DNA from 2 places in the Saccharomonospora glauca K62 genome. Region 2 is predicted to be linked to the other one. Evidence: riboswitches for the same ligand, from Rfam matches in the RefSeq annotation. Region 2 holds a riboswitch; the other holds the start of a gene.

Region 1 (3,611 bases), 2.1 Mb from region 2:
TCGGTGCCCACGACGCCCTCTCACCGTCCCCGCAGGCGCCGGTCGGCGACGGCGGGGTCATCAAGCTCGAACGCGGCCGCCAGCTCACCCTCGTGGTCGACGGCGAGTCCCGTGAGTCTTGGGTCCGGGCCACCACGGTTCGCGAGGCGCTGACCCAGCTCGGACTGGACCACCTGAACACCGGCGGCACGTGGTTCTCCGCCCCGCTGTCGGGCGAGGTGCCCCTCGAGGGCATGCGTCTGGAGATCAAGACCGAGAAGACCGTCACGCTCTACGACGGCGGTGAGAAGCCCCGCGAGATCACCACGAACGCCGTGACCGCCGCGGAACTGCTCGCCGAGTTGGGCCTCGACCTCGGCAAGCAGGACAAGATCGAGGAGGGCGCCGACTTCAAGCTCACCGACGGCGCCGAGGTGCACGTCAGCCGCACCGGCGTCACGGTGGTGGAGAAGACCGAGACCATCGAGCCCGAGGTCGAGATCGTCTACGACGACACCCTTGAGAAGGGCAAGGAGGTCGTCGAGGAAGAGGGCAAGCCGGGCGAGAAGCTCGTCACCTACCGCGTGACGAAGAAGAACGGCAAGGTCATCGACAGCGAGGAGCTGTCCAGCAAGGTCGTCAAGAAGGCGGAGAAGAGGGTCGTCCGCGTCGGCACCAAGGTGACCGTCCCGGAGATCGGCAACACCGCCGTGTGGGACGCGCTCGCGCAGTGCGAGGCGAGCGGGAACTGGGCCGCCAACACCGGCAACGGCTACTACGGCGGGCTGCAGTTCAACAAGCAGACCTGGGACGCCTACGGCGGTACGGAGTACGCGGCCTACCCGCACCAGGCCACGCGCGAGCAGCAGATCGACATCGCGGAACGGGTGCGGGACTCCCGAGGTGGCTACGGCGCCTGGCCGCACTGCTCGTCGCAGCTCGGCCTGCCGAAGTAAAGCCCGTGGTCCCGTCGTCCGGAGAGGACTTTAGGCTGGCCCGGTGACCGAGACACCGGGCCTGCTGGGAGCTTCCGAGATCCGTCGGTTGGCCGCCGCGCTGGGACTGCGGCCGACGAAGAAGCTCAGCCAGAACTTCGTGCACGACGCCAACACCGTGCGCCGCATCGTGCACCTGGCCGAGGTGGAACCGGGCGAGCCCGTGGTGGAGGTCGGCCCCGGTCTGGGCTCCCTCACCCTCGGCTTGTTGCACGCCGGTGCGCGCGTGCTGGCGGTGGAGATCGATCCCGTGCTGGCCGCGAAGTTGCCCACCACGATCGCCGAGCACGCGCCCGAGGCCGTCGAACGGTTCACCGTGCTCGAACGCGACGCCCTGCGGCTGCGGGCGGACGAGCTGCCCGCCAAGCCCACGGCGTTGGTGGCGAATCTGCCGTACAACGTGGCCGTCCCCGTCGTGCTGCACCTGCTCGCCGAGCTGCCGTCGTTGCGTCGCGCGCTCGTCATGGTCCAGACCGAGGTGGCCGATCGCATGGCCGCGGGGCCCGGTAGCCGCGTCTACGGCGTGCCCAGCGTGAAACTCGCGTGGTACGGGCGGGCCCGTAAGGTCGCGGCGGTCCCCAGGTCGGTGTTCTGGCCGGTGCCGAACGTCGACTCGTCGCTGGTCGCCTTCGAGCGGACGGAGCCGCCGGAAGGCGTTTCCCGCGACACCGTGTTCGAACTCGTCGACGCCGCCTTCGCGCAGCGCCGCAAGACACTGCGCGCCGCGCTGGCCCCGTGGGCGGGGTCGGCCGACCGGGCCGCCGAGATCCTTACTCGCGCGGGTGTCGACCCGGCCACCCGTGGTGAGCGACTCACGGTCGGGATGTTCGCCGAACTCGCCCGCGCTGCGGCGACAGTGTGATCTCTCCCCGTCATGCTTGTCATCGCGTGAGGCGTCCGCTGTACTGTGAGGGCATCCATCCCGAGCGACCGAGAGACCTGGCTCAGTGACGTCGCAGCAACCGCCCCGACGGGGAAGGTGCTAACGCCAGGACCGATGGAGGATTCTGTGTATCGCACGCCGCTCCTGACGCAGCGTCGAGTCGTCGATCAAGGCCGCCGCACGGTGTGTGCTTGTTGTAGCCACACCGTTTCCCGCTGAGCGCCTTATCCCTTTCGACCAACGTCGGTTCCCTAGCCGTCTGTCTACTTTCGGACGTCCCACGCGGACGCCCGCTTTCAAGCTGCCTGGAGCTGTGGTGATCACTGTCGAGAACGTCAGCAAGTCGTTCGCCTCCGCCGACTCCCGCGTGGTGGCACTGCGCGATGTCAACCTTGCCGTGAGCGCGGGCTCGCTCTTCGGCATCGTCGGCCCCGCGCGGGCCGGCAAGACGACGCTGGCGCGCTGTGTGGCGCTGCGGGAGCGGCCCGACCGGGGCACCGTGCGCTACGACGGCATGGACACCGGCAGGCTCGTGGGCCGCAAGCTGTGGGGAGCGCAGCGGCAGGTCGCGGTCGTGGACTCCGGACTGCGGCCCGAGCGCACCGTCGCGGGCAACATCGCCGCCCCGCTGGAGCGGATGGGCGTTGCGCCCGACCGCAGGCGCAACCGGGTCGGCACGCTGCTCGACGTCATCGGGCTCTCGCGGGCGGGCGCGCGGCTGCCGTCGGAGCTCACGCCGGGGCAGCAGCGTCGCGTGGCCATCGCGAGGGCCCTGGCCACGGCGCCGTCCGTGCTGCTGGCCGACGACCCCACCGACGGCGTCGCCGGGGAGGAGACCGCCGCGGTGCTGTCCGTCCTCGACCGCGCCAGGGCCGAACTGGGCGCCACCGTCGTCGTCACCTCCCGCGACGCCGACATCGCCCGGCGGGTCTGCGACGAGGTCGCCTTGCTCGACCGCGGCAAGGTCGTCGAGTCCGGTGCGCTGCTGAGTCTCGTCGGCAAGCCCGGAAGCCCGATCGCGGAGGCCCTGCTGCCCAGCGTCGACACGCCGAGGGCGCACCTGTCCTCCTACGACCGTGCCGTGGACGTCGTGCTCGTCGGCTTCGCCGCGGTGGGCGCTCTGCTGCCCGAGGCCGCGGCCCGCTTCGAGGTCGACTTCACCACCATCGGCGGCGGCCTGACCAGGCTCGGCGACACCCCGGTGGCCCGCTTCCGCCTGGGAGTGGCGGGCCAGCGGATTGACGCCGCGTTGGCGTGGATCGCCGAACGCGGCGCGTACGTCAGCACGCCGATGTACGGCCTGCGCGACGTCGCCGCCTGAACCGGGGGTTCCGAACGGCCAAGTAGGCTGGTGGGCGTGCTTGCCGTCGTACCGCCGCCCGTGACCGTACGGGTGCCCTCGAAGATCAATCTGCATCTGTCGGTCGGTGATGTGCGCGACGACGGTTACCACGACCTCACGACCGTGTTCCACGCGCTGTCGTTGACCGACGAGGTCACGGTGTTTTCGACCCCCGACGCCGGGATCGAGGTCTCCGGCGAGGGAGCCAAGCTGGTTCCCACCGACGACAGCAACCTGGCGATGCGCGCGGTTCGCGCCCTGGCCGAGCACGTCGGCAAACCGGACGAGGCGAACCGGGTGCGCGTGGTGATCCGCAAGGGCATTCCCGTGGCCGGCGGCATGGCTGGTGGTAGTGCCGACGCCGCCGCCGCGCTGCTCGCGTGCTCCACGCTGTGGAACCTCGACCTGCACC
Region 2 (3,611 bases):
AGCTGTTGCCGTGCGGCATTCCGCCGGGGAGGAAACCCGGATCGTCCCTGATCCGGGGCCGTAACAGCGCGGCAACGAACCACCACGAGAGATGAAGGAGCGCGCGTGGCCAACATCAAGTCCCAGATGAAGCGCATCAAGACCAACGAGAAGCGCCGTCTGCGCAACCAGTCGATCAAGTCGTCGGTGAAGACCGCGATCCGCAAGTTCCGCGAGGCCGCCGAGGCCGGGGACAAGGAGAAGGCCGTGGAGCTGCAGCGGGTGGCCGCGCGCAAGCTCGACAAGGCTGTCAGCAAGGGCGTCATCCACAAGAACCAGGCCGCCAACAAGAAGTCGGCGATGGCGCAGCGCGTCAACAAGCTCTGAGGGACCCGCGCCCGACAACCCCCGGCACGAGCTCTCGGCCGGGGGTTTCGTCATGTTCGCCCGCGGTCTACGAGGCCGCGATCACCGCTGGCGTCGGGCGGCCACGATGTCGAGGACGGCGCGTTCGAGGGCGTAGCCCGGATCGGCCGCGGCGCCCTTGACGTCGGCGTTCACCCGCGCGGCCACCCGCATGGCCTTGGCGAGCCCCGCGGAGCTCCAGCCCTTCGACTGGCCCTGCGCCTTGCGGATCTTCCACGGCGGCATGCCGAGCTCGCCCGCCAACTGGTTCGGGTGCCCCCGTCCGGCCGCGGACACCCTGGCTATCGTGCGCACCGCGTCGGCGAGGGCGTCGGCCAACAGTACGTGGGCGACCCCGATCTGCTGAGCCCAGCGCAGTGACTCCAACGCGGCCGCCCCGTCACCGGCCACCGCCTTCTCGGCGACCTGGAACCCCGTCACCTCCGCGCGGCCGCGGTGGTAGCGCCGCACCGCCTCCTCGTCGACCGATCCCCCCGAGTCGGCCACCAGCTGCGCCGCCGCCGACGCCAGCTCCCGCAGATCCGTGCCCACGGCATCGATCAGCGCCACCACACCGGCGGCGTCGATCCGACCGCCGGCCCTCCGGACCTCGTTGCGGACGAACGCCTCCCGCTCGGCGGGCTTGGTGATCTTCGGGCACTCCGTGACGACGGCGCCCGCCTTGCGCAGCGCCGCGGGCAGCGACTTCGCGGCCTTGCTCCGCCCGCCGCCGCTGTGCACCACGATCAGCACGATGCCGTCCGCGGGGTCGGCGACGTAGGACAGCACGGCGTCCGCGTTCTCCTGGCCGATCTCCTGGGCGGAGTCGAGCACGATGACTCGACCCTCGCTGAACAGCGAGGGACTCACCAGTTCGGCGAAGTACGAGGGGGTGAGTTCGCTCACCGGGATGCGAGTCGCGTCGGCCGCCGGGTCGGCCAGGCGGGCGGTGTCGAGTGCTTCCCGGACCGCTCGTTCGACGAGCAGTTCTTCCTCACCGAGCACCAGATGCAGTGGCGGGGGCGTGGTAACTGGACGACTCACGTCTCGATCCTGCCATGTGGGAGCCGGTTCGCAGCACATGGCGCGCGGCGCGCTCCATGCCGTACGCTACGTGTCGTCGCCGCGATCACCGGCGGACCACAACCGAATAGCTCATCCAGAGGGGCAGAGGGACCGGCCCGTTGAAGCCCCGGCAACCGGCGTCAGCCTGTCATCTCGGATTCCGCGAGGTAGCTGACGGCATCGGTGCCAATTCCGCCCCGCGTCAGCGGGAAAGATGAGGAAGGACCTCGCGATGACCGCAATTGCGCCCACATCCTCCCGTCGTGCCGTCGACCTCGGCCCCGCCGTGGAACTCGTGTCGAAGGAGGAGGGCCACCGCCAGCCGTTGGCTCCGGAGTTCGTCTCCCCGCACGACTTCTCTCCGTTGGAGGTCGCCTACGACTTCGGGCGCGTGCGCCGGGAGGACATCGAATCCGGGCCCCGCAACATCTGGCGTTACAAGAAACTGCTTCCCGTTCCGTCGAACGTCGAGGAGATCCCGAACACCGAGCCCGGCTGTACCCGGCTGGTGCGCGCCGACCGACTCGCGAAGGCACTCGGCGTGCGCCGGTTGTGGGTCAAGGACGACACCGGCAACCCAACGCACTCGTTCAAGGACCGGGTGGTGGCCGTGGCGCTGGCCGCGGCCCGCGAGTTCGGCTTCGACACCCTCGCCTGTCCGTCCACCGGCAATCTCGCCAACGCGGTCGCGGCGGCCGCCGCCAGGGCGGGCTGGCAGTCCGTGGTCCTGATCCCCTCGTCACTGGAGCGGGCGAAGGTACTCACGACCGCCGTGTACGACGGCGCCCTGATCGCGGTGGACGGCAACTACGACGACGTCAACCGGCTGGCCACCGAACTCGCCGCCGAGCACGAGAATTGGGCGTTCGTCAACGTCAACGTGCGCCCCTACTACTCGGAGGGCTCCAAGACACTCGCCTTCGAGGTCGCCGAGCAGCTCGGCTGGCGGATTCCGGAGCAGATCGTGGTGCCGATCGCGTCGGGCTCCCAGCTGACCAAAGTAGACAAAGGATTCCGGGAGCTCGGTGAACTCGGTCTGGTGGAAGCGAGTCCGTACCGCGTGTTCGGCGCCCAGGCCACCGGCTGCTCCCCGGTCTCCGCGGCGTTCCGCGACGGACACGACGTGGTGCGCCCGGTGCGACCCGACACCATCGCCCGTTCGCTCGCTATCGGCAACCCCGCCGACGGACCGTACGTCCTCGACACCGTGCGTCGCACGGGCGGAGCCATCGCCGACGTCAGCGACGACGAGATCGTGGCAGGCATCCGGCTGCTGGCCCGCACCGAGGGCATCTTCACCGAGACCGCCGGGGGCGTCACCGTCGCGACCGCGAAGAAGCTCGTCGAGACCGGCAAGCTCGACCCGGACGCCGAGACGGTGCTGCTGATCACCGGAGACGGACTGAAGACCCTCGACGCCCTCGGCGACCGCGTCGGCCCCAAGGCCACCGTGCCGCCGTCGGTGGAGGCCGTGCAGGCCGCGCTCGACGACTGAGTCCTCCGGATCGACACGGCCGTCGTCGCGGCGCCGCACCCCGCGCCACCACGGCGAGTTCACCTTCGTCCAGCACGACGGCCGTGTCGCCCCCGGTGTCGGTTCTGGCCACCAGCGCTCCCGCCTCCGCAAGCGCCCGCAACGTCACGGAACTGGGGTGGCCGTAGGAGTTGTCCGCCCCCACGCTGGTGACCGCGACTCGCGGCGACACCGCCGTAAGGAAGGTCGGAAGCGTGTACCTGCTGCCGTGATGCGGCACCTTGAGGACGTCCGCGCGAAGGTCCTCCCCCGCCGCCAGCAGGTCCGCCTGCGCGGCGAGTTCCACGTCCCCGGTCAGCAGGACCCGGCCCGCTGGTGTCGTGGCACGGAGGACCACCGAGCCGTTGTTGACCGCGGTGCCGTCGGCGTCCTCGGTGGGGGGAGCGACCGGCGCGGTGGGGGCCAGCACGTCGAGCCGGAGTTCGGGCCACGTCAGCCGATCGCCCGCCGTCAGCTCCACCATCGGTACGCCGCGCGCGGTGGTCACGCGGAGCACGTCGTCCCACGCCCAGGCCGGACTGCGCCCCGGGCCCACGGCCACCGCTCCCACGGCACGGCCGTCGAACACCGAGGCCAGCCCACCGACGTGGTCGGCATGCAGATGGGTCAGGACCACCAGCGGCACGCG

Evidence for each region. A riboswitch is a leader RNA that binds a small molecule or an ion and turns the genes downstream of it on or off. The one in region 2 is predicted to bind S-adenosylmethionine.
Region 1: linked by a shared signal. The riboswitch ahead of SACGLDRAFT_RS17550 (methionine ABC transporter ATP-binding protein) and the one ahead of thrC (threonine synthase) in region 2 are both predicted to bind S-adenosylmethionine.

Annotation. Positions count from the first base shown of each region.
Region 1 covers NZ_CM001484.1:3,765,447-3,769,057, reverse strand. The annotation lists gene SACGLDRAFT_RS17560 (resuscitation-promoting factor) at 1-935, shown strand, start outside; gene rsmA (16S rRNA (adenine(1518)-N(6)/adenine(1519)-N(6))-dimethyltransferase RsmA) at 979-1,836, shown strand; SAM riboswitch class I at 1,889-1,978, shown strand; gene SACGLDRAFT_RS17550 (methionine ABC transporter ATP-binding protein) at 2,174-3,178, shown strand; gene SACGLDRAFT_RS17545 (4-(cytidine 5'-diphospho)-2-C-methyl-D-erythritol kinase) at 3,215-3,611, shown strand, end outside.
Region 2 covers NZ_CM001484.1:1,374,120-1,377,730, reverse strand. The annotation lists gene rpsT (30S ribosomal protein S20) at 106-366, shown strand; gene holA (DNA polymerase III subunit delta) at 448-1,428, opposite strand; SAM riboswitch class I at 1,537-1,670, shown strand; gene thrC (threonine synthase) at 1,682-2,944, shown strand; gene SACGLDRAFT_RS06595 (ComEC/Rec2 family competence protein) at 2,838-3,611, opposite strand, start outside.